Methylorubrum extorquens: one gene and its partner. The protein of the gene in region 1 interacts with the protein of each later gene in a pairwise test. Links are inferred from orthologs where the notes say so. Each region holds a gene or a part of one and is shown on either strand. Other genes may lie near its edges.

What was found.
Region 2: the proteins of grpE (region 1) and J2W78_RS10985 interact in binary tests that used the Escherichia coli proteins (3 or more experiments, as listed by UniProt). The link is inferred for Methylorubrum extorquens from one-to-one orthologs.

The regions. Positions count from the first base shown.
Region 1 is NZ_JALJXF010000001.1:569,764-581,553, reverse strand. Bases 8,811-11,790 are described here. They hold grpE (nucleotide exchange factor GrpE), read left to right. Parts: upstream 8,811-9,986; coding sequence 9,987-10,595; downstream 10,596-11,790. Other genes in these bases: J2W78_RS02805 (3-deoxy-manno-octulosonate cytidylyltransferase), read right to left, coding at 11,537-11,790; J2W78_RS02810 (prephenate dehydratase), read right to left, coding at 10,663-11,520; J2W78_RS02820 ([protein-PII] uridylyltransferase), read left to right, coding at 8,811-9,895. Also shown: J2W78_RS02865 (hypothetical protein), read right to left, coding at 1-279; J2W78_RS02860 (hypothetical protein), read left to right, coding at 693-908; J2W78_RS02855 (sensor histidine kinase), read right to left, coding at 916-2,340; J2W78_RS02850 (response regulator transcription factor), read right to left, coding at 2,337-3,035; J2W78_RS02845 (OsmC family protein), read right to left, coding at 3,062-3,571; J2W78_RS02840 (ABC transporter ATP-binding protein), read right to left, coding at 3,647-4,426; J2W78_RS02835 (ABC transporter permease), read right to left, coding at 4,434-5,273; J2W78_RS02830 (LysE family translocator), read right to left, coding at 5,334-5,966; J2W78_RS02825 (aliphatic sulfonate ABC transporter substrate-binding protein), read right to left, coding at 5,975-6,949; more of J2W78_RS02820, read left to right, coding at 7,109-8,810. UniProt on the Escherichia coli protein: Participates actively in the response to hyperosmotic and heat shock by preventing the aggregation of stress-denatured proteins, in association with DnaK and GrpE. It is the nucleotide exchange factor for DnaK and may function as a thermosensor.
Region 2 is NZ_JALJXF010000001.1:2,348,376-2,360,181, forward strand. The notes cover bases 7,265-10,260. They hold J2W78_RS10985 (Nramp family divalent metal transporter), read right to left. Parts: upstream 9,432-10,260; coding sequence 8,097-9,431; downstream 7,265-8,096. Other genes in these bases: J2W78_RS10980 (LysR family transcriptional regulator), read left to right, coding at 7,265-8,084; mntR (manganese-binding transcriptional regulator MntR), read left to right, coding at 9,822-10,260. Outside these bases: J2W78_RS10940 (outer membrane beta-barrel protein), read left to right, coding at 1-570; J2W78_RS10945 (AprI/Inh family metalloprotease inhibitor), read right to left, coding at 583-1,146; J2W78_RS10950 (succinate dehydrogenase iron-sulfur subunit), read right to left, coding at 1,390-2,214; J2W78_RS10955 (hypothetical protein), read right to left, coding at 2,282-2,842; sdhA (succinate dehydrogenase flavoprotein subunit), read right to left, coding at 2,887-4,704; sdhD (succinate dehydrogenase, hydrophobic membrane anchor protein), read right to left, coding at 4,734-5,153; sdhC (succinate dehydrogenase, cytochrome b556 subunit), read right to left, coding at 5,163-5,564; J2W78_RS10975 (SLC13 family permease), read right to left, coding at 5,692-7,017; more of J2W78_RS10980, read left to right, coding at 7,194-7,264; more of mntR, read left to right, coding at 10,261-10,289; J2W78_RS10995 (hypothetical protein), read left to right, coding at 10,358-10,666; J2W78_RS11000 (hypothetical protein), read left to right, coding at 10,751-10,954; J2W78_RS11005 (hypothetical protein), read right to left, coding at 11,007-11,213; J2W78_RS11010 (hypothetical protein), read left to right, coding at 11,474-11,665. UniProt on the Escherichia coli protein: H(+)-stimulated, divalent metal cation uptake system. Involved in manganese and iron uptake. Can also transport cadmium, cobalt, zinc and to a lesser extent nickel and copper. Involved in response to reactive oxygen.

The DNA of each region.
Region 1 (11,790 bases):
ATCGGGAGGGGTACAGAGGCCGAAGCCTCGTGGGTCGAACAGGACGAGGGCGCCGGCTGTCCGCAGGCGCTCGGCGAAGCCCGGCGCCGAGGATCGGGTGACGACGAGCCCCGGTAGGCGACCGAGGCCCATCACGGCGCCACCTGCGGCCACCGCCGCGCCGAGGCTGCGGCTCGGCTCCCACCAGGGTGGAAACAGGGCGGCAACCGGCCGGCCGGGCTCCGCCATCGGCGCTCCGAGCCATGCGGAGCCGATCAGGCTCGCCAGCAAGAGGGCCACGGGCGGCAGCCAGCTTCGAGCTGAGCCCGGTGTGGACGGCTGAGTCCGGATGCCTTCCACTGCCATCGACACGGCGCCACGGTACGACTTCGAACGATCAACAACTCAACATTGCTGACTAATGTTAAGTTGGGGTTACGCCGATGGCCGCGCACGCCCGACCGGGCGCAACTCTCTGCCCAATTTACAACTCTTCGCCCAATGATGGCCGGGTGGATGAGAACAGCTGGTCGAAGTGCGTCCCGGCGAAGGCCCATCACTCAAGGGAATTTTTCGGCGGCCCGTCCGTCCTGTCATGAGGGGCCCGGGGAGCCGGAACGCGCTTTCTTCGGTTGATCCCGGCTCGGCCGAAGCGGCATTCTTTCGGGGTACCTCAGGCGGGCGATACGGCGACCGAGGACGAAAGCGAATCGATGAGCAGCACCAACCTCGTTCCCTTCGCCGAAGCCGCCGTCTTCACGCTCGGCTGCGCCCTGATCGCGAGCCGCCGTTTCGAACCGCAGCGGCTCGGTGCGGTGCTCGGGCTCGCCACCATCACGCTGGCGGTTCTGCTGGTGGTCCTGGCGCTTCCCGACAGTCCGCAGGCGACGCTCGCCGACCCGGACGGCGTGCGCAATTTCCTGAACTGAGTTCGCTTCAGGCCGCGCCGGCCGGAAGGCTCAGGGTGACGGCAAGGCCCGGGGCATTGTCAGCGAGGTCGAGGCTTCCGCCGTGCAGCCGGGCGACGGCGGCGACGAGGCTGAGGCCCAGGCCGAAGCCGGGGCGAGTGCGGGCGGCGTCGAGGCGCACGAAGCGGTCGAGCACCCGATCGCGCTCGGCCTCCGGAATGCCGGGCCCGCGATCCGCGACGGTGAGCCGGATCATGCCGTCGGCGCGCCCAGCGGCGACCGTGATCGCCTGCGGATCGGATGGAGCGGACCGGGCGCCGTACTTGATGGCGTTGTCGAGGAGGTTGGCGATCGCCTGCCCCACCAGTTCACGGTTGCCGTCGAGGATCAGGTCCGGCTCGATATCGACGGTGAGGCTCAGCCCCCTGTCTTCGGCCAGCGGCTCGTAGAGTTCGGCCACCTCCTGCGCCACCGCCCCGGCATCGAAGCGGCTCACGCTTTCGGGCGCGTTGCCGGCCTCTAGGCGGGCGATGGTGAGGAGCGCGTTGAACACACGGATCAGCCCGTCGCTGTCCTCGATTACGCCTTCCATCGCCGCGCGCAGCGCCTCCGGCGTCTCGGCGGTGCGCAGGGCCTCGTCGGCGCGGTTGCGCAGGCGGGTCAGCGGCGTCTTGAGGTCGTGGGCGATGTTGTCGGAGACTTCCTTCATTCCGCGCATCAGCTCGCCGATGCGCTCCAGCATCAGGTTGAGATTCTGGGCGAGGCGATCCAGCTCGTCCCCGGCGCCGCCGACCCGCAGGCGGCCGTCGAGATCGCCCGCCATGATGGTGCGGGTCGTCTCGGTCATGTCGTCCACGCGCTTCAGCACGCGGCTCGCCACGAACCAGCCGCCGAGCACGCCGAGCAGCACGACGAGAGCCAGCGAGGAGCCGAAGGTGTTGCCGATCGCCGCGCGCAGGCGGTCGCGCTCCTCGGTGTCGCGGCCGACCACGAGCCGGAAGCCGCCGGCGAGGTTGAACACTCGCATGATCGCGCTGTGCCCGCTCGAGTCCGCCTCGGAGCCGCGCCCGTAATAGCTCTCGTACTGGCCGGGCCGTGCGAGGATATCGGCCGGCAGGCGGCTCACATTGCCGACGATGTGCTCGCCCGCGGGCGTGGTCACGAGGTAGAGCGAGGCGCCCGGCTCCCCCGCGCGCCGCTCCACCACGGCGATGAGCCGGCGCAGCCCCCCCGCCGTGTATTGCTCGGACAGCCCGTTGATCTCGGCATCGATGGTCGAGACGATCTGGTCGTCGAGGACCCGCCGCGCGTTCCAGGCGACGTAGCCGAGCCCGAGCGAGGCCAGCACCGCGAACAGAACGAGATAGGCGAGCGACAGCTTGAACGCCGTCGTGCGGAAGATCTTTCCGATCCGCGCGATGAGACCGTCCGGCGGCGATGCAGAAGGGCTCACGAGGCTTGCGGCTCGTCCGGCCGGATCACGTAGCCGGCCCCGCGCACCGTCTGGATCATCGGGTGCTCGAACCCGCGATCGATCTTCGCGCGCAGGCGCGAGACGTGGACGTCGATGACGTTGGTCTGCGGATCGAAATGGTAGTCCCAGACATGCTCCAGCAGCATCGTCCGGGTCACGACCTGCCCGGCATGGCGCATGAGGTACTCGAGCAGCCGGAACTCGCGCGGCTGCAGCACGATCTCGCGGCCCGCCCGCGTCACCCGGTGCGAGAGCCGGTCGAGTTCGAGGTCGCCGACCCGGTAGGCGGTGGCCTCGCTCTGACCGGTCGTGGCCGTGCGGCGGCGGGCCAACACCTCGGTGCGGGCCAGAAGCTCGGAGAAGGCATAGGGTTTCGGCAGATAGTCGTCGCCCCCGGCGCGCAGGCCCTTCACCCGGTCGTCCACTTGCCCCAAGGCCGAGAGGATAAGGACCGGCGTGGCGATGGCCTGCTCGCGCAAGGAGCGCACGAGCGAGAGCCCGTCGAGCTTGGGCAGCATGCGATCGACGATCAGCACGTCGTAATCGCCTTCGCGAGCGAGCGCGTAGCCGTCGAGGCCGTCGCCCGCATGGTCCACCGCGTGCCCGGCTTCCCGGAACGCTTTGACCAGATAGGCGGCGGCCTCGCGGTCGTCTTCGATGATGAGCAGGCGCATGACGCCCGTCAGATACGCCGCGCCACTCAGGAGCGCGAGGCGTTCACCGACAATTCCGGCTTATGGTTGAGGGTCTGGAACACGACGCAGTAGCGCTCGGTCAGCTTGAGGAGCTGGTCGAGCTTCTCCTGGGGGGCGTCAGTGTCGAGGTCGAACTTCAAGCGGATCGAGCGAAAGCCCACCGGCGCCTCCTTGTCGACACCGAGCGTGCCGCGAAAGTCGAGATCGCCCTCGGCGCTGACCGTGCCTGCCTTCAGCGGGATTGCCAGCGCGGTCGCCACCGCCTTCACCGTCACGCCCGCGCAGGCGACGAGCGCTTCGAGCAGCATGTCGCCGGAGCAGAGTTCGGCGCCCGAACCGCCGGTGGCGGGGTGCAGGCCGGCCACCGCCAGCGCGCGGCCGGTCTCGACCTTGCAGGCGATGCTGGTGTCGTCCAGCGAACCCTTCGCCTTGAGGGTGATGACGGCGGAATCCGGCGTCTCACGGTACTTGTTCTTGAGCGGGGCCTGGAGAGCGCGCAGGGCGTCGGCGTCCATGGATTTCCTCCGATTTTCTTGGTGGCGAGGATTTAGCGGCTTTCGCGCGCAAACGACACCTCGACAAGGGTCATCTCAGAACGAGCTGCCCCCGGCGAGTTCCGGCTTACGGGAGGCGTCGCGTGGGCGCAGGGAATGATCGAGGGCGGCGAGGATGTTGCGGGTCGCCGCCTCGCTCGGCGGCGCGGCCGGGTCGCGCGGCCGGCGCATCGGCAGGGCCACTGTGTCGTCGAGGCGGCCGGGGCGCGGGCGCATGACGATGGCGCGGTCGGCCAGCGCCACCGCCTCGGCGACGTCGTGGGTGACGATCAGCACCGTCGGCCGCACCTCCTCCCACAGGGCGAGGAGATGGCGGTGGAGATCCTTGCGGGTGAAGGCGTCGAGCGCCGAGAACGGCTCGTCGAGGAGCAGCACCCGCGGGTTGGCCACGAAGGCGCGGGCGATCGAGACGCGCTGCTGTTGCCCGCCCGATAATTCGCGTGGCCAGCGCCCGGCCTGCTCGGCGAGGCCGACCCGCTCCAGGGCGTGGGCGACGCGGTCCCGCCGCTCGCGCCTCGGCCGATGCTCGATGCCGAAGCCGACATTCTCGGCGACCGTCAGCCAGGGCAGCAGGCGCGGTTCCTGGAAGACGAGGCCGACGCCGGGATGGGGGCCGGTGATCGGCTCGCCGTCCAGCGCGATGCGGCCCGCACTCGGCCGGTCGAGCCCGGCGATGAGGCGCAGGAGCGTGGTTTTTCCGCAGCCCGAGCCGCCGATCAGCGCGACGATCTCGGCGTTCGGGACGTCGAGGTCGATGCCGTCGAGCGCGCGGGTGCCGTCGGCATAGGTCTTGGACAGGCTTTGGATGCTCAGCATGGCGGCCTCACAGCGTCTCGCGCGCCGTGTCCTGCCAGCGCACCAGCGGGCTGGTCAGGGCGACGAGCCCGGCATCGGCCGCCTTGCCGACGACGGCGAAGCTGATGATCGCGGCTAGGATCTGGTCGGGCTTGCTGAATTGCTGGCCGTCGAGCAGCAGGTAGCCGAGCCCCTCGGAGGCGCCCATCAGTTCGGCTGCCACCACGAACAGGAAGCCGAGGCCGAGCCCGGTGCGGAGCGCCGTTAGCGTCGCGGGCAGCACGGCGGGCAGGAGGATGCGCCGGGCGAGCGCGACACGCGAGAGGCGGAAAATGCGGCCGACCTCCACCAGCTTGCGATCGACCGAGGCGATGGCGCCTGCCACACCGATATAGACGGGAAAGAACACGCCCACCGAGATCAGGGCCACCTTCGGCGTCTCGAGAATGCCGAACCACAGGATGAACAGCGGCACCCAGGCGAGCGAAGGCACGGCGCGCAGGGCCTGGAGGCTTGGATCGACCAGCCAGCGCAGGGTCGGCAGCGTCGCGGTGAGCGCGCCCGCGAGGATGCCGGCGCCCGCCCCGAAGGCGAAGCCGAGGCCGACGCGGATCAGCGTCGCCTCGACATGGGTCCAGAGTTCGCCCGACGCCGCGAGCGTCCAGAGCGCGGCCGCGATCCGGCTCGGCGGCGGGAGCAAGCGCCCGGAAGCGAACCCTGCCGCGACCGCCGCCTCCCAGCCGAGCGCCAGGGCGAGCGGCAGCAGCAGGCCGAGCGCCAGCCGCGCACTGCCGCCGAGGATGGCGGAGCGACGCGCGGGCGCCGCCTTCGCTTCGGTGTCGTCGGAGATAACGGTGGTGACGCTCATGCGAGGGGGCCGCGCCGGATTTGCATAGTGTTCTCGACAAGTCCCTGCCGGATCGGCCGTTCAGCGCCGTGCATCGGTTGCCGCGCGCAGGGCAAGGCCCGCCAACACCGTTCCCATGAACCAGCGTTGCGCGAGGAGCCAGACGGGCCGCCCCTTCAGGAAGGCCGCGACGGACCCGGCCGACAGGACGATCACCGCGTTCACCGTGAGACTGACGGCGATCTGGACGAGGCCGAGGGCGAGGGACTGCGTCAGCACCCCGCCCGCCGCCGGATCGATGAATTGCGGCAGCAGCGATAGGTACATCACCGCGATCTTCGGGTTCAGCAGGTTCGTCAGAAAGCCCATGGCGAAGAGCCGCACCGTCCCGTCAGGCGGCAGCGGGCGGGTGTCGAAGGGCGAGCGGCCGCCGGGTCGCACGGCCTGCCATGCGAGGAAAAGGAGATAGACAGCACCCGCCAAGCGCAGGGCGTCGTAGGCGAAGGGCACCGCTACGAGGAGGGCGGTGATGCCGAAGGCCGCGCAGAGCAGGTAGACGAGGAAGCCCGCCGCGACGCCCGTCAGCGAGACCAGCCCGGCCGCCCGCCCCTGCACGACGGTGCGCGAGACGAGGTAGGCCATGTTCGGGCCGGGCGTCAGCACCATCCCGAGGCAGACCAGGGCAAAGGCGGCGAGGTGCGCAGCATCCGGCATCGGCAGGCTCAGCGCGCCGGAGCCGGGTTGAACTGCGGATCGATCAGGCCGTCCACCGCCGCCGCCACGTCGGTCGAGGCGGGGATGACGCCCGCCTGCTGCAAGGCAAGTCCGGCGGCACGAATGCTCTCGGCCTGGGCCGAACCGACGGCCGGCTGGCTGAGATCCGTGCGCTCGATCTGCTTGGCGATGACCGCCTCGGGCAGCTTGGTCGCCGAGACGAGCGCGCTCTTCAGGGCGTCCGGGTTGGCGAGCGCGTAGGCGCGGGCCTGCTCGTAGGCGGCGATGACGACGCGCACGAGATCTGGATGCGCCTTGGCGAAATCCTCGCGCACGTCGAGCACGCCCCAGGTGTTAGCGGCGGCGTCGCGGTGGAACAGCACGTCGCCGCTCTCGATCTCGGCGGCGGCCATCATCGGATCGAGCCCGGCCCAGGCATCGACGTCGCCGCGGTCGAGCGCCGTGCGGCCGTCGGCATGCTGGAGCAGGACGAGCTTGGCATCCTTCTCGGTGAGCCCGGCGCCCTGGAGCGCGCGGATCAGGAAGATGTGCGGATCGGTGCCGCGGGTGACGGCGATGCGCTTGCCCTTGAGGTCGGCGGGGCCTGCGATCCCGGTCTCCTTGCGGGTGACGAGCGCGGTCCATTCCGGCCGGGAATAGGCGTAGACGATCCTGACCGGGTTGCCGTTGATACGCGCCAGGAGTGCTGCCGCCCCGGCCGAGGAGCCGAAATCGATGGCGCCGCCGTTCAGGAATTCCAGCGCCTTGTTGGAGCCGAGCGACTGGACCCAGCGCACCTTGATGCCGCGGGCCTTCAACGCCTCCTCCAGGAACCCCTTCTCCTTCAGGACGAGGCTGACCGGATTATAGGTCGCCCAATCGAGCCGGATCTCGGAGACCTCGGCCGCCCGCAGGTTCGAACCCGTCGCGAACAGGCCGAACAATCCGGCGAATGCGGAGAGGACGGTGCGGCGTCGGATCATGCGGCTGTCTCCCGTGTCGGCCCGGCTTGTCACCCGGATCTCCGTAAGGGCTAGAACAGTCTCGTTCGTTTCGTCAAACGAAAATCCGCGAAACAGAACGGCTGAGTTGCACGCAACCGACCGATGCCGCCGCCGGCTTTACATGCTAACGGGACGGCCATGTTCGACCCCGTTCCCGTCCTGGAAAAGATCGTCGCCTCCCTCGACCGCGACGCCCGCGAACCGACCAAGCTGCGAGGGCTCCTTGTGCCGGAGTTGCGCAAGGTGATCGAGACCGGGCACGCGGAGGCCGAGCGGCTCCTGTTGAAGGAACGCGACGGCCTCGCCTGCGCGCAGCGTCTGAGCCGCCTCACCGACGCGGTGGTGCGGGCGATCTACGACGCCGTGGTCTGGCGCCTCTATCCCAACGACAACCCGTCCACCGGCGAGCACCTCGCGATCGTCGCCACCGGCGGCTACGGCCGAGGAACGATGGCGCCGGGCTCGGACATCGATCTGCTGTTCCTGCTGCCCTACAAGCAGACCGCGTGGTCCGAGAGCGTCGTGGAGGCGATGCTCTACGTGCTGTGGGACCTCAAGCTGAAGGTCGGCCACGCCACGCGCTCGGTGGAGGAGTGCCTGCGCGAGGGCCGCGCCGACATGACGATCCGCACCGCCTTGCTCGAATCCCGCTTCCTGTTCGGCTCGCGCTCGCTGTTCGAGGAGATGGTCACCCGCTTCGACACCGAACTGGTGATCGGCTCGGCCTCCGAGTTCGTGGACGCCAAACTCCGCGAGCGCGATGCCCGCGTCGCCAAGGCGGGCGCCTCGCGCTACCTCGTCGAGCCCAACGTCAAGGACGGCAAGGGCGGACTGCGCGACCTCAACACGCTCTTCTGGATCGCGAAATACACCTACCGCGTGCGTAACCAGGCCGAGCTGGTCCATGCCGGGCTGTTCACGCCGGACGAATACCGCCTGTTCGAGCGCTGCGAGGAGTTCCTGTGGCGGGTGCGCTGCCACATCCACTTCGTGACCGGGCGGCCGGAGGAGCGCCTCTCGTTCGGGCTGCAGCCCAAGATCGCCGAGCGGCTCGGCTTCGGCTCCCGCGGCGGCCTCTCGGGCGTCGAGCGCTTCATGAAGGCGTACTTCCTCATCGCCAAGGATGTCGGCGACCTCACCGCCATCGTCTGCGCCGAGCTGGAGGCGCGTCACGCCAAGCGCACGCCGGTGCTCGACCGCTGGATCGGCCGCTTCCGCGACCGCTTCCGAGCCACCTCGATCGAGGCGGAGGATTTCTGGATCGACAACGGCCGGGTCAATATCCGCGGCGAGGACACGTTCGAGCGCGATCCGGTCAACCTGATCCGTCTGTTCTGGCTCGCCGACCGCCACAACCTCCCGATCCATCCGGACGCGGCGCGCCTGGCCAACCGCTCGCTCAAGCTCATCACCCACGCGGTGCGCATCGACGCGGAAGCCAATCGGCTCTTCCTCGACATCCTCACCTCGAAGAACGCTCCGGAGACGATACTGCGTTCGATGAACGAGGCGGGCGTGCTCGGCCGGTTCATCCCGGAATTCGGGCGCATCGTCGCGATGATGCAGTTCAACATGTATCACCACTATACGGTGGACGAGCATCTGCTGCGCTCGCTCGGCGTGCTCGCGGCGATCGATTCCGGCCGGGTGCGCGACGAGCATCCGCTGGCCACACGCCTCATCGATACGATCCACAACCGCCGCGCCCTCTACGTCGCGATCCTGCTCCACGACATCGCCAAGGGGCGGCCGGAGGACCACTCGATTGCCGGCGCCGCCATCGCCCGCAAGCTCGGGCCGCGCTTCGGCCTGAGCCAGGCGGAGACCGCGACGGTCTCGTGGCTGGTCGAGCACCACCTGCTCATGTCGATGACGGCGCAGAGCCGCGACCTCTCCGACCGCAGGACGATCGAGAAGTTCGCAAGCGAGGTGCAGAGCCTGGAGCGGCTCAAGCTGCTGGCCATCCTCACCGTCGCCGACATCAAGGCGGTCGGCCCCGGCGTGTGGACGGCCTGGAAGGGCACGCTGCTGCGCACCCTCTACGACGAGACCGAGGTCGTCCTGTCCGGCGGCCATTCGGAGATCGCCCGCACCGACCGGGTGCGACTGATCCAGATGGCCCTGCGCGAGCAGCTCTCGGACTGGAACTCGGAGGTGTTCGACGCCTACGCCGGGCGCCACAACCAGGCCTACTGGCTCAAGGTGGACTCCACGCGCCACTTCAAGAACGCCCGCTTCCTGCGCACGGTCATGGAGGAGGGCCGCACCAGCGCCACGACCTACGAGACCGACCCGGTGCGCGGCGTGACCGAACTGACGGTCTATTCCCCCGACCATCCGCGGCTGCTCGCCATCATCACCGGCGCCTGCGCCACCATGGGCGGCAATATCGTCGATGCGCAGATCTTCACGACCACCGACGGCTTCGCCCTCGATTCGATCTTCATCTCCCGCGCCTTCGAACGGGACGAGGACGAGCTGCGCCGCGCCGGCCGCATCGCCACGGCGATCGAGCGAGCGCTGAAGGGCGAGATCAAGATCGCCGAACTCGTCGCCGACAAGCACCCGAAACAGCCGCCCAAGACCTTCCTCGTGCCGCCGGACGTGTCGATCGACAACGCCCTGTCGAGCCGCGAGACGGTGGTGGAGATCACCGGCCTCGACCGGCCGGGCCTGCTCTACGAGCTGACCACCGGGCTCAACCGCCTGAGCCTCAACATCACCTCGGCCCATGTGGCGACGTTCGGCGAGCGGGCGGTGGACGTGTTCTACGTGACCGACCTCACCGGCACCCGCGTGGTGCAGCCCGACCGCCTCGCGATGATCCGCGCCGCGGTGATGGAGGTGTTCGCCAGCGACGTCGCCGCGCTCCGCGCGGAAGGGCTCGACGCCCTCGTCGATTCACCGCCGCCGCGGGAACTCTGACCCGTCCGCCGCGCGGTGCGCTTGATTTCGGGGTTTGCCCGAATGATATCAGCCCCTTCCCGGAACACTTCGAGACCTGATCGATCGCACGATGATGGCTGACGACATGGAGAAGCAGGAGCGGCACGACGGCGCGGAGGCGGAGGCTTCGCCGCAATCCGGTGCCGCGCAGGCGGGCGCGGATTCGGAGGGGCTCGCCACTGCGATCGCCGAGCGCGACGAGTTCAAGGATCGCCTGCTGCGCACGCTGGCCGAGATGGAGAACCTGCGCCGCCGCACCGAGCGCGAGGTGGCGGATGCCCGCACCTACGCGGTGACGAACTTTGCCCGCGACATGCTCAACACCGCCGACAACATCCGCCGCGCGCTCGAAAGCGTTCCGGAGGAGGCGCGTGCGGGTGCCGAGGGCCCCTTCAAGGGTCTGATCGAGGGCATCGACCTCACCGAGCGGGATCTCGGCAAGACGCTGGAGCGCCACGGCGTGAAGGTGGTCGATCCCAAGGGACAGCGCTTCGACCCGAACCGCCATCAGGCGATGTTCGAGGTGCCCAACACCGAGGTTCCCAACGGCACCGTCGTCCAGGTGGTGCAGACCGGCTACGTCATCGGCGACCGCACCCTGCGCCCGGCCCTGGTCGGCGTCTCGAAGGGCGGCCCGAAGCCCGAGGCCAACAAGGACAAGCCCGCCGACGCGGCGTAACGCTTTTCCTTCAGTCGAAGAAAAAAGGCCGGCACCCCTGTGCCGGCCTTTTTCGTATGCGCTCTGGCTATTCCGCCGCCTGCCGCGTCGTCTCGCGAAACGGGTGAGCCGGGTAGGTGCCGATGATGCGCAGCTCCTTCGAGAAGTAGCGCAGCTCTTCGAGGGCCCGGCGCAGGCCGTCATCCTCGGGGTGGCCATCAACCTCGGCGTAGAACTGGGTCGCGGTGAACTGGCCCTCGACCATGTAGCTCTCGAGCTTCGACATGTTGACGCCGTTGGTCGCGAACCCGCCGAGCGCTTTGTAGAGCGCCGCCGGGATGTTGCGGACCCGGAAGATGAAGCTGGTCACCGTCGGGCCGTTGCCGGGCTCGCACTCGGCGGGGTCGGGCGAGAACACGACGAAGCGCGTGGTGTTGTGCGCCTCGTCCTCGACGTCGCGCTCCAGGATGTCGAGGCCGTAGACCTCGGCCGCCATAGCCGGCGCGAGCGCCGCGCGGCTGGGATCGCGCGCCTCCGCCACCTCGCGGGCCGCGCCCGCCGTGTCGCCGGCCACCACCGCCTTGAGGCCGAGCCGCCGGATGATCCGGCGGCACTGGCCGAGCGCGTGGATATGGCTGTGCACGCTCGTCAGCCGCTCCGCGCCGACGCCCGGCAGGGCCATGAGCTGGAAGTGGATCGGCAGGAAGTGCTCGGCGATGATGTGCAGCCGAGAGGTCGGGATCAGGTGGTGGATGTCGGCGACCCGGCCTGCGATCGAGTTCTCGATCGGGATCATCGCGAGGCTCGCCTTGCCCTCGTTCACCGCGGCGAAGGCGTCCTCGAAGGTGGCGCAGGGCAGAGCGGTCCAGCCGGGATAGGCCTGCGAGCAGATGATGTGCGAGTTGGCGCCGGGCTCGCCCTGGTAGGCAATGGTGCGGTCGGTCATCGGTGCTCTAGCGCGTTCAGTTCAGGCGGCGGATGGCGAGCAGCGTGCGGGCGCGCTCGAGGTCGGCGGGGGTGTCGACGCCGAGCGGCAGATCCTCGACGATCATCGCATCGATGCGCATGCCGGCCTCCAGCGCGCGCAACTGCTCCAGCTTCTCGCGCTTCTCCAGCTCGCCCTGCGGCAGGGCGACGAAGCGGGCGAGCGCCTTCCGGCGATAAGCGTAGAGGCCGATATGGTGGAACAGCGGCCCGTCGCCCCAAGGGGCGCGGG
Region 2 (11,806 bases), 1.8 Mb from region 1 along the record:
ACGCCCTTCGTCGAGACTTTCCTCGACACCCGTGTCTACGACACGCCGGTGGATCAGTTCGGCCTGCGCCGCGATTCCGACGGCATCGCCTTCACCGCGGGCGCGACGGTGGCGCTCAACAGCACGCTGACGGCGGAGATCTCGGGCGGTCTGCAGCACCGCTCCTACGTCGACCGCACGCTGCAGGACATCAACGCGCCGGTCATCAACGCGGCGCTCGTCTGGTCGGTCTCGCCGCTCACCACGGTGCGGTTCAACCAGCAGACCGGGGTGATCGAGACCGCGGTGCCGGGCTCCAGCGGCGCCTTCACCGACGCCGCCACCCTCGAAGTGCAGCACGACCTCTTGCGCAACCTCTCAATCACGCTGGGCGGCGCCTACCTCTCGACCAACTACGACGGCGTGCGCATCCGCGAGCGGGGGTATTCCGCCACCGCCCGGCTCGACTACCGCTTCAACCGCTGGCTCGCGTTCCGCGGCAGCTACATCTACTCGACGCTGGCCAGCACCATCCCGCTCTCGACCTACGAGGCGCACACGGTGCTGCTCGGGGTGCGCGTGAACCCTTGAGGAGAGTGTTCCTCAGCGCGCCATCGAAAGCTGCGCGCCGGATTTCGAGAGCGCACCTTCGAGACCGCCGCCGGCCTGCCGCAGACGCGCGGTGACGGTGCCGCCCGGCTGGTAGAGGTAGACCTCTCCGTCGCGGAAATCCCAGGCCGAGACCTTGGCGAGATCCTTGTTGCCGCAGCCCGCGGCCGAGGCCTTGTAGAGGTCGAGCGAAGGCGTGCTCGACAGCGACACCTTGCAGCTTCCCGCCGCATCGGTGGCGTTCCACGCGCCCACCACGGAGGAGCGGCCGGTCGCGATAACAGGCGGCGGAGCGGGCGGGGGCGGCGGCTCGATCGCCTGCGAGGGCGCCGCGGCGACGCTCGGGGGCGGCGGCTCGCCCGGCGCGGCGGAGGTGCCCGGCGGGGGCGCAAGCGGCTCGCTCGTCACCGTGCCGGCGGGCAGTGCGGGCGTGGCGGGTTCGAGCGCCGCCTGCGGCCGCGGACGCTCGCGGGGCCCCTCGAAGCGATTGGAGGCGCAGGCGCTGACGCTCGCGGCCAGCGCGAGACAGGCGGCTTTCGACAGGAACCCACGCGTCATCAAAGACCCCTCACCCCAAACACGCAACGGTCGCGCTTGCCCTCAGGGCCAAATGCGCTTGCGGCAAGGCAGGCTGCACGCCGAACTCGGGAAAAGCCGTACACGCCCAGGTTTTTGCGGCGGTGTGGCGGCCCTGCCTCAGTCGATGAGCGCCGCCCGTCGGGGGCCGAAACGACGAGAGCCGCGCCGGGGTCTGGCGCGGCTCTCGAACATCATCTCGGCGGTTGTCCCGCGGCGAGGAAATCAGACCTCGCGCTCGACCATCATCTTCTTGATCTCGGCGATGGCCTTGGCCGGGTTGAGGTTCTTCGGGCAGGTGTTGGCGCAGTTCATGATCGTGTGGCAGCGGTAGAGCCGGAACGGGTCGTGCAGCCCGTCGAGGCGCTCACCGGTGTTCTCGTCTCGGCTGTCGATCAGCCAGCGATAGGCCTGGAGCAGGGCGGCCGGACCGAGGAACTTGTCGCCGTTCCACCAGTAGCTCGGGCAGCTCGTGGTGCAGCAGGCGCACAGGATGCACTCGTAGAGGCCGTCGAGCCGGGCGCGATCCTCGGGCGTCTGCTTCCACTCCTTCTCGGGCGCGGGCGTCTCGGTCTGGAGCCACGGCTCGATCGACGCGTGCTGGGCGTAGAAGTTGGTGAGATCCGGCACGAGGTCCTTCAGGACCGGCATGTGCGGCAGCGGGTAGATCTTCACCGCCCCGTCCTTGTCCTTGCGGGTCAGGAACGGCAGGGCGTTGTCGGGGCTCTTGCACTCGTCGATGCCCATGGTGCAGGCGAGCGCGTTCTGGCCCTCGATGTTCATGGCGCAGGAGCCGCAGATGCCCTCGCGGCAGGAACGGCGGAAGACCAGCGTCGGATCGACCTTGTTCTTGATCCAGAGCAGGGCGTCGAGGACCATCGGCCCGCAATCATCGCGATCGACCTTGTAGGTGTCGATGCGCGGGTTCTTCCCGTCATCCGGGTTCCAGCGGTAGATCCGGAATGTCTGGAGGTTCTTGGCGCCGTCCGGCGCCGGCCAGGTCCGGCCTTCGGTGACCTGGGAGTTCTTGGGAAGATTGAACTGGGCCATGTCCTGTGCCTTGTCCCTGTGCCTTTGGGTGCGGCGGCCTTGCGGCGCGCTCCGAGTTTCGAAGATCCTATTGCCGGTCGAGCCAGCCGGTCATGAACCGCTCGGCCTCCGCCTTCGGAGGCTGCTTCGCGGCCGGGCCGGACAGGCGGAACTTCACGAATCGGCCGCGCAGACCGGTGAGGCAGAGTAGGCTCTCGGTGGGGCCGAGGGCCGGGTGATCGATGGTGAAGGCGCGGCAGGTGAACTTGGCGCCCGCCTCTCCCAGCAGGCGCACCGCGCCGCGATCCTCGCTGCCGCGGTAGATGCCCTGCGCCACCGCCGTCCTGACGTCGCCGGCCGCCTGCGCGAGCTGCCCGGTGACGGCAGGGGAAGACGGCCCGTCGGGGATGTTCGCCACACCGGCATCGTAGACGTAGACGTCCGCCTTCCAGCGCCCGTTCGTGTAGACGACGGAGTAGCCGAGACCCGGCGCGCGGGCCTCGTAATCCGTGCGGGGGCCGCGACTGAAGCCGGCGACTTCGGCCGGGAAGTCGAAGTCCGGTCCCCGCGCCGTTGCCGACACGATCAGCAGCAACCCCACCGCGGCGGACAGGACGGCCTGCACGAGGCGACGGGAGGCCGGGATCATCGCCCCCGCCGCTTCCCGTTCGACCGACTGCGCCGCGGGCTGCATCAGTACACCCGCGCCTTCGGCTCGATGTACTGGATGTCGTTCGACATCGTGTAGGTGTGGACCGGGCGGTAATCGATCTCGACGCCGTGCTTGGATTGGTCGAGCCACGCGAGCGTGTGCTTCATCCACTCCTTGTCGTCGCGATCGGGGAAGTCTTCGCGGGCATGCGCGCCGCGGCTTTCCTTGCGGTTGACCGCCGATTCCATGGTCACGACCGCCTGACCGATCAGGTTGTCGAACTCCAGGGTCTCGAGCAGATCGGTGTTCCACACCAGCGAACGGTCGGTGATCGCGATGTCGGCGACACCGCGCCAGACGTCGTGGATCAGGCCCTTGCCCTCCTCCAGCACCTCGCCGGTACGGAAGACGGCGCAGTTGTTCTGCATCGTCCGCTGCATCCGGTCGCGCAACTGCGCGGTCGGGGTGCCGCCGTCGGCGTAGCGGAAGCGGTCGAGGCGTGAGAGCGCCTTGTCGGCCGAGCCCTTCGGCAGTTCCGGCTGACGGGCGTCGGGCTCGACGATGTCGGCGCAGCGCAGACCCGCGGCCCGCCCGAACACCACGAGGTCGATCAGCGAGTTCGAGCCGAGGCGGTTGGCGCCGTGCACCGAGACGCAGGCCGCCTCGCCCAGCGCCATCAGGCCCGGCACCACCGTGTCGGGGTTGCCGTTCTTCAGGGTCAGCACCTCGCCGTGGAAGTTCGTCGGGATGCCGCCCATGTTGTAGTGGACCGTCGGCAGGACCGGGATCGGCTCCTTGGTCACGTCCACGCCCGCGAAGATCTTCGCGCTCTCCGAAATGCCGGGCAGGCGCTCGTGCAGGATCTTCGGGTCGAGGTGGTCGAGGTGCAGGAAGATGTGGTCGCCTTCCTTGCCGACGCCGCGGCCGTCGCGGATCTCCATCGTCATCGAGCGCGAGACCACGTCGCGGGAGGCGAGGTCCTTGGCCGAGGGGGCGTAGCGCTCCATGAAGCGCTCGCCCTCGGAGTTGGTGAGGTAGCCGCCCTCGCCGCGCGCCCCTTCCGTAATGAGGCAGCCGGCGCCGTAGATGCCGGTGGGGTGGAACTGCACGAACTCCATGTCCTGCAGTGGCAGGCCGGCGCGCAGCACCATGGCGTTGCCGTCACCGGTGCAGGTGTGGGCCGAGGTCGCCGAGAAGTAGGCGCGGCCGTAGCCGCCGGTGGCGAGGATGGTCTGCTGGGCGCGGAAGCGGTGGATCTCGCCGGTGGCCTGATCGATCGCCATCACGCCGCGGCAGCGGCCGTCCTCGTCCATGATCAGGTCGAGGGCGAAGTACTCGATGAAGAACTGGGTCTTGTTCTTCACCGCCTGCCCGTAGAGCGTGTGGAGCATGGCGTGGCCGGTGCGGTCGGCCGCGGCGCAGGTGCGTTGGGCGGTGCCCTTGCCGTAATCGGTGGTCATGCCGCCGAACGGCCGCTGGTAGATTTTTCCTTCGTCGGTCCGCGAGAACGGGACGCCCCAGTGCTCCAGCTCATACACCGCGGCCGGCGCGTTGCGGACGAGGTACTCGATCGCGTCCTGGTCGCCGAGCCAGTCCGAGCCTTTGACGGTGTCGTACATGTGCCAGCGCCAGTCGTCCGGGCCCATATTGCCGAGCGAGGCGGAGATGCCGCCCTGCGCTGCCACGGTGTGCGAGCGCGTCGGGAACACCTTGGTGATGCAGGCGGTGCGCAGGCCGGCCTGGGAGCAGCCGACCGTGGCGCGCAGGCCCGCGCCGCCGGCGCCGACGATCACCACGTCGAAGGTATGGTCGATGATGGCGTAGGCGGGGGCGCCGCCGTTGGTTCCGTTGGAGGCCATGGCGTGAATCCTTGGTTCCGGGACGACGATCAGGCGAGGCCGCCCAGGCTCACGCGGAGGATCGCGTAGAGGCAGGCGGCGGCCACCGCGACCGCGTAGAAGGTGTTGGCGATGAGCGCCGCGAACTTGAGGCCGTGGCTGTGCACGTAGTCCTCGATGACCGTCTGCATGCCCAGACGCATGTGGATCGTCACCGACACCACGGCCAGGATCAGGATGATCGCAACGAGCGGGTGCGACACCAGCGCGACGGCCTGCGGGTAGGTCCGCCCGGCCATCAGCGCGATGATGACGACGAAGGCGAGCATCAGGAGCGCGTTCGAGGCGCCGGTCAGGCGCTGCAGCCAGAAATGGCCGGCGCCGTGGCCCGATGCGCCCAGCCCCTTCACTCGGGCGCGGGGCGTGCGCATGGAGAGCGCGGTGTTCTGGCGGTTGTCGACCTGGGACATGGGCAAGCCTCAGCGAACGAGCAGGGCGACCGCCCAGATCACGACGGTCAGGATGACGGAGCCGATCAGCGTGGCGCGGGCGAGCGCCAGGCGGCGGTCACGGTCGAAGCCGTAGCCGGCATCCCAGATGAAGTGGCGGAGGCCGCCGAGCATGTGGTGCAGCAGCACCCAGGTATAGGCGAACAGGATGGCGCGCCCGGCCCACGAGCCGAAGAACCACGCCACCGTGTCGTAGGCGCGCGGACCGGAGGCGAGCGCCACCAGCCAGACCGCAACGAGGAAGGTGCCGCCGTAGAGCGCCGTGCCGGTGATGCGGTGGAACACCGACATCGCCATGGTCCAGGTCCAGCGGTAGATCTGGAGATGGGGCGAGAGCGGCTGGGCGACCGTAGGTCTGACGGTAGGGTTCATCGCGGCTCACGATCCTCGCGTCGAAGACTGGATAAATTCCAGGGAAGGGTTAGGGCGGCCGGCTCCGGCCGGCAATGCCGGTGCTGCGGTGCAGCATTGGTCAAGCTGACGATCGCGCGGATCTGTCTCACGCCAGTCTCCCGGTCAGCCTGAACCAGAAATAGGCGAGCGGGGTCGCGATCAGCAGCGAGGCGATGCCCGTGGCGAGGGTGAGTTTGGTCGCATCGGCCAGAGACAGGCGGCCGAGATCCATCGTCATGATGATCGGCGGCGCCTGATAGGGCAGGAACAGCGTCGAGTAGCCGACCACCTGCACCATCAGCACGCTCATCAGGTCGAAGCCGCTGGCCCGCGAAAACTCCTCCGCCAGTGCCGTGTAGAGGGCGGGCGCGCCGTTGGCGGTGGCGGTGAACAGGAAGCCGATCGACAGGCCGGTCAGGGTGGCGAAGTTCTTGGCGGGCGCGCCCGGCTCCAGCGGCGCGACCGAGAGCAGCGCGTGGCCGAGATCGGCCCCGAGCCCGGTCTCGTTGACCACCGCCGTCAGCCCGAACAGGGCGGCGACGTAGAAGCAGGTCCGCAGCGGGATCTCGCCGAAGCTCTGGGACGACAGGACGCCGACGCGCGGCAGCAGGCAGATCACCGCGGCCGCGAGCCCGATCCAGGCCGGCGGGATGCCGTGCCAGCCGTCGCTCAACCAAAGCGCCAGCATCACCGAGAGGATCACCGAGAGGCGCCGCTCCGCAGCCGATAACGGGGGCAGCGGCGGCAGTTCGGGCCGCGTCTCGTCGAGGCGATCGGGAAAGATCAGGATCGTGCAGGCGACGAGCAGCGCGCCCTTGACGAGGCCGAGAACCGGAGCGTGCAGAAACAGGTACGGCAGATAGCTCAGATGGATGTCGAACAGCGTCTCGGCGGTGCCGGCCATGACGAGGTTCGGCACGTTGGCCGGCAGGATCGCCGCCGAGAGCATCGGCGTGGCGACACCGAAGGCGAGCAGCGCTCCCGTCCGGCCCGGGCGCCCGGCCTCCAGCCCGAAGGCGTCGCACAGGGCGATGACCACCGGCACCATCAGGGCGATGCGCCCGAGATTGGACGGCATGACGAAGGCCAGTGCGAAGGAGAAGGCGACGAGGCCCGCGACGAATCCCGGATAGGAAGCCGGCAGCCGCGCCGCCAGCATCCGCGCGAGGCGGTCGCCCAGCCCGGTGCGGTTCATGGCGAGCCCGACCACCATGCCGCTCGTCACCAGCCAGAAGGCGGCGGAGGCAAAGCCCGAAAACACCGTCTGCGCCGGGGCGAGCTTGAGCAGCATCGCCAGCGCGAAGAACATCAGCGCGGTGACGATCTCGGCCACGAGCCCGGTCGCCCACAGCCCCATGCACAGCACGAGCAGGTCCCCGGCCGCGACGACCGTGCCTTGTGCTCCGAAAATGCTGGCGGTTGCCGCGCTCATGGGCGCGCTTCAAACGCGAATTGGAAGCGTTCGCAATTCGGCTTTCGTGGTGGGTGCCTTCGCCGCTCGCGAAGGCGGGTGCCAGTCTCACGCTCTCGTGATAGGCTTCATCACCCTTCCTCGCTCCATCCCACGCGAATGCGGGCCTGAGAGCGCCTTGTCGAATTCATCCTGTGATGCGCTTCGATCTCGTCGATCTGAACCTGTTCCGCCACGTCGTCGAGGCCGGTTCGATCACCCATGGGGCCGAGCGGGCGAACCTCGCGCTTGCTGCCGCCTCGGCGCGGGTGCGGGCGATGGAGGCGTCGCTCGGCGCGGCTCTCCTCCTGCGCGGGCGCCAGGGCGTGACGGTGACGCCCGCCGGCCGCACCCTGCTGGCGCATGCCCGCGAGATCATGGGCCAGATCGAGCGGCTGCAAGGCGATCTCTCCGTGTTCGCGGGCGGCGCGGTCGGCCAGATCCGGGTTTTGTCGAACACCAATGCGCTCACCGAATTCCTGCCCGAGGCGCTTTCCGCCTACCTCGCCCTGCACACCCGCGTCAGCGTCGATATCGAGGAGCGGACATCCGACGAGATCGTCGGCATGGTCGCCGACGGGGCGGCCGATCTCGGCATCGTCGCGGGCACCGTCGATACCGGCACGCTCCAGACCTTCCCCTTCCGCCACGACCGCTTCGTGGTGGTGGTCGCCGCCGGCCACCCGCTCGCGGGCCGCGACAGCCTCGGTTTCGCGGAGGTGCTGGAGCACGACCTCGTCGGCCTCGACCGGCCGAGCGCGCTGACCCGTTTCCTCGCGGCCAAGGCCGCCCGCATCGGCCGGCCGATGCGGCTGCGGGTGCAGTTGCGCAGCTTCGATGCGGTCTGCCGCCTCGTGGAATGCGGCGTCGGCCTCGGCATCGTGCCGGAGACCACGGCGCGGCGGGCCAAGCGCACCATGGGCATCGCGCCCGTCCCGCTGGAGGATCCCTGGGCGGCGCGCGACCTCAAGCTCTGCCTGCGGGATCTCGCAGGCCTGCCGCCCTTCGCGCAGGATTTCGTGGCGCATCTGCGTGCCGCCGAGGCGTGAGGCGCCGTCGGATCAGGTGCCGGCGAGCGTGTCGACCAAGAGCTTCACATTCAGCACCACGATGATGCCGGCGATGACCCAGGACAGCCCGTTCAGCCAGCCGGGGATTACGAGAGGGCCCATCAGCCGCCGGTCGGAGACGAAGCGCACCAGCGGGATCACCGCGAACGGCAGTTGCATCGACAGCACCACTTGGCTCAGCACGAGGAGCCGGGCCGTGCCCTGCTCGCCGTAGAGCGCGGTGACGACCACGACGGGAACGATGGCGATGCCACGCGTCACCAGCCGCCGGGCGAAGGGCGGCAGGCGCAGCCGCAGGAAGCCTTCCATCACGATCTGGCCGGCGAGCGTGGCCGTCACCGTCGAGTTGAGGCCGGACGCCAGCAGCGCCACGGCGAACAGCGTCGAGGCGAGGCCGACGCCGAGGAGCGGCGAGAGCAGCTCGTAGGCCTGCTCGATCTCCTCGACATCGGTGCGCCCGCCCGCATGGAACACGGAGGCGGCCATGATCAGGATCGCGGCGTTGACGAACAAAGCGAGCATCAGCGCCACCGTCGAATCGGTGACGGCGAAGCGCAGGGCCTCGCGCCGGCCTTCATCGGTGCGGGGATAGGCGCGCGTCTGCACGATCGAGGAATGGAGGTAGAGGTTGTGCGGCATCACGGTCGCGCCGATGATGCCGATGGCGATGTAGAGCGCGGCTGGGTTGGTCACGATCTCCCGCGAGGGCACGAAGCCGCCGAGCACCGCCTGGATCGGCGGCGCGGCCATCGCGATCTGCAGGCCGAAGCAGACGAAGATGATTGTCAGGAGGCCGATCACGAAGGCCTCCAGCGCTCGAAAGCCCCGGCGCAGCAGCAGCAGCACCACGAACACGTCGAGGGCCGTGATGATCGCGCCCAGCGTCAGCGGGATGCCGAACAGGAGCTTGAGGGCGATGGCCGTGCCGATCACCTCGGCGAGGTCGCAGGCGATGATCGCCGCCTCGCAGATCAGCCACAGGGCGATGGAGACGGGCCGGGAGGTCCGCTCGCGGCAGGCCTGGGCGAGGTCGAGGCCGGTGGCGATGCCGAGCCGCGCGGCCAGCGCCTGCAGCACGATCGCCATCAGGTTCGAGAGCAGGATGACGGAGAGCAGCGTGTAGCCGAACTGGGCGCCGCCGGCGATGTCGGTGGCCCAGTTGCCCGGGTCCATGTAGCCGACCGAGATCATGTAGCCCGGCCCGATGAAGGCGAAGAGACGCCAGAGCCAGGAGCCGCCCGCCCGCACCGGCACGCTGCCGTTGAGCGCGCCGAGGCTCGGTTCCGCAGGGGCTTGCCCGGGCGGTGCCGGCCGAACCTGATCCATCACCGCTTCCATTCGCATCGGGGGCCTGTGTCCCCTGCCCCTCGCTCCGACGGAGCGGGCCGGCAGGAGAGCCGTGCGCGCCATCAGTGTCCGCACGCACGGCATAGCCTTATAGCCTCAGCTATAAAGCTGTGCCGAAGCTGAGATCAAGGGCCTTCCAGCCGGGTTCCCGGCCGTGGGGCGCATAGGTTAAACACGTCGGCACGGTACCTACGAGACACCGGGCGGATCGATCGCGCTTGCCGTCGCATCTGCCGCGGCGCGATCCGTGCGCCGGGTGTTTCGCGAAGCCGTTTGACGACCCTACGAGGCGTGCGCCAATCAGGCCGCGCCCGAAATGGAGGAGCCCGCCGCCTCATGCAGGACGCATCGCGAGATATGGGGCGAGAGATGGGGCAGAAGCCGGCACCCGAGGCGCACCCGGCGGGGGCGGATGCGCCGCTCGTCGATGCGGAGGTCCATGTCGAGAGCTTCCGTCAGGCCCGCGAGGCGCGCCGTCTCGAACTCGTCGAGGATTACGTCGAGCTGATCGCCGACCTGATCGGCGATGGCGGCGAGGCCCGGCAGGTCGATATCGCCGCCCGCCTCGGCGTGGCCCAGCCGACGGTCGCCAAGATGCTCAAGCGGCTCGCCGAGGACGGCCTCGTGCAGCAGCGACCCTATCGCGGCGTGTTCCTTACCCCGGCGGGGCAGGCTTTGGCCGAGCAGTCGCGGGAACGCCACCGCATCGTCGAGCGCTTCCTGCGCGCCGTGGGCGTCAGTGCCGAGACGGCGCGGCGCGACGCGGAGGGGATCGAGCACCATGTCAGCGCCGAGACGCTGGAAGCGTTCCGCCGCTTCGCCGACGCGAAGCTGTAAGCTTCGATCCTGACCGCGCCGCGCGCGTCCCACCCTCCCTCTCGACGTGCTTCCGAGGACCCGATCCGATGGACCAGACCCAGCAACTGACGGCGCTCGCCGCTGTCAGCGCCCGGCACGACGCGGCGGTAACGAACCTCGCCGAAGGGCTCGCCGAACTCGGCGCCAAGCAGGTGGCCCACCAGATGGCGGTGGGCTTCCTGGCCAGCGTGCTGCGTTCGATCGATTCCGATCACTACGACGAGCGCCTCGAAGGCTACCTCGCCATGCTGCGCGACGTGCTGTTCCGCGACGATCCGGATGCGGTGCTCGCAACGACCGTTCTGGAGACGATCGAGCGCTCCTTACGTCCCGCGCAGGATCAGGAAGAGACCTGAGGTCGCCGCCCCGCAGCCTGTGAACGTGAACATTGCCCCGCGTCGCGCCTTGGTCGCTGCCGCAGGGCATGGCACCATGCCCGCATGGCTGACCGGAACGACCATCCCTACTCCATCGATGTGAGGCCCTGCTGGCGGCGTCCGGGCCGCTTCGTCTGCTCCATCGTCGAGAGGGGGGAGCCACGGCGCTACGCCGCCCAGAGCTACGCGACCTTCGACGAGGCCCGCCGCGCCGCTCAGACACGGCTTCGCCAACTCGTCTTCGAATGGCAGCTCGTCGGCTCCTGACCGGCTCTCCTCGGAAGGTGGGCCGTGGGCATTGCCGCCCTCCGCTTCGGCGCTACTCGGCGTCGGCGGTCTGCGCGTACTGAACCAGGGCGGCCATCTGCGCCGGCGCCCGAAACACCCGTCCGTCGCTGGTCTCCACGTAGACCTCCGAGGCGCCCATGCTCGCAAAGGTCATGGCCCGCTCGGCGGCCCTCGCCCCGAGGGCGTGCGGTTCCATGGAAGGACCCGAAGGGGCGGTCCAGTGAACGGTATAGCGCATGACGTTCTCCTGTTCGGTGCACGAAGATAGGGCCGCCGCTCCTGGATCGCGAGCCGTCCCGAAGTCGAACGTGTCGCGGACCGGAGGCTTCGCGAGGCCTCTTCGGCGATCGTGATGTCGGGGGCATCACCGCTGCCCGGCGAGCGGTATATCGAGTCCGGCCGATCAAATCTGCACCATAGTGCCGAAGAGATGGTTCCTTGAGGCTTGCTGCGCGTTCTCCGGCTTGAAGCGCTTCGCGCTGCGAACGGGAGAACGTCATGAGGAAGCCGGAGAAGCCGGGTGCAGACGCCGACAAGACGCACAAGGGCGGCGCACTCGGAAACATCGACGAGCAGACGGGTCACCCCGGCAAAGGCACGTCCGGGGCGACGCTCAAGCCCGAGGACAACCCCGATCCCTCGAAGGATTTCAAGCCGGAGACACCGGACGACCGGAAGTCGAAACGCTGATTGCGGAACGCACGCCTGCGGGTCTAGCGCGGTGTCGATGTCCGCAACGGCTCACGCATAGCGCGGGAAGCAAGTCATTTGTGCTCGGTTCTCTTTGAACCCTCAAGGCGGATAGCCGAAGTGAGGGCGTGAAATGCTGTG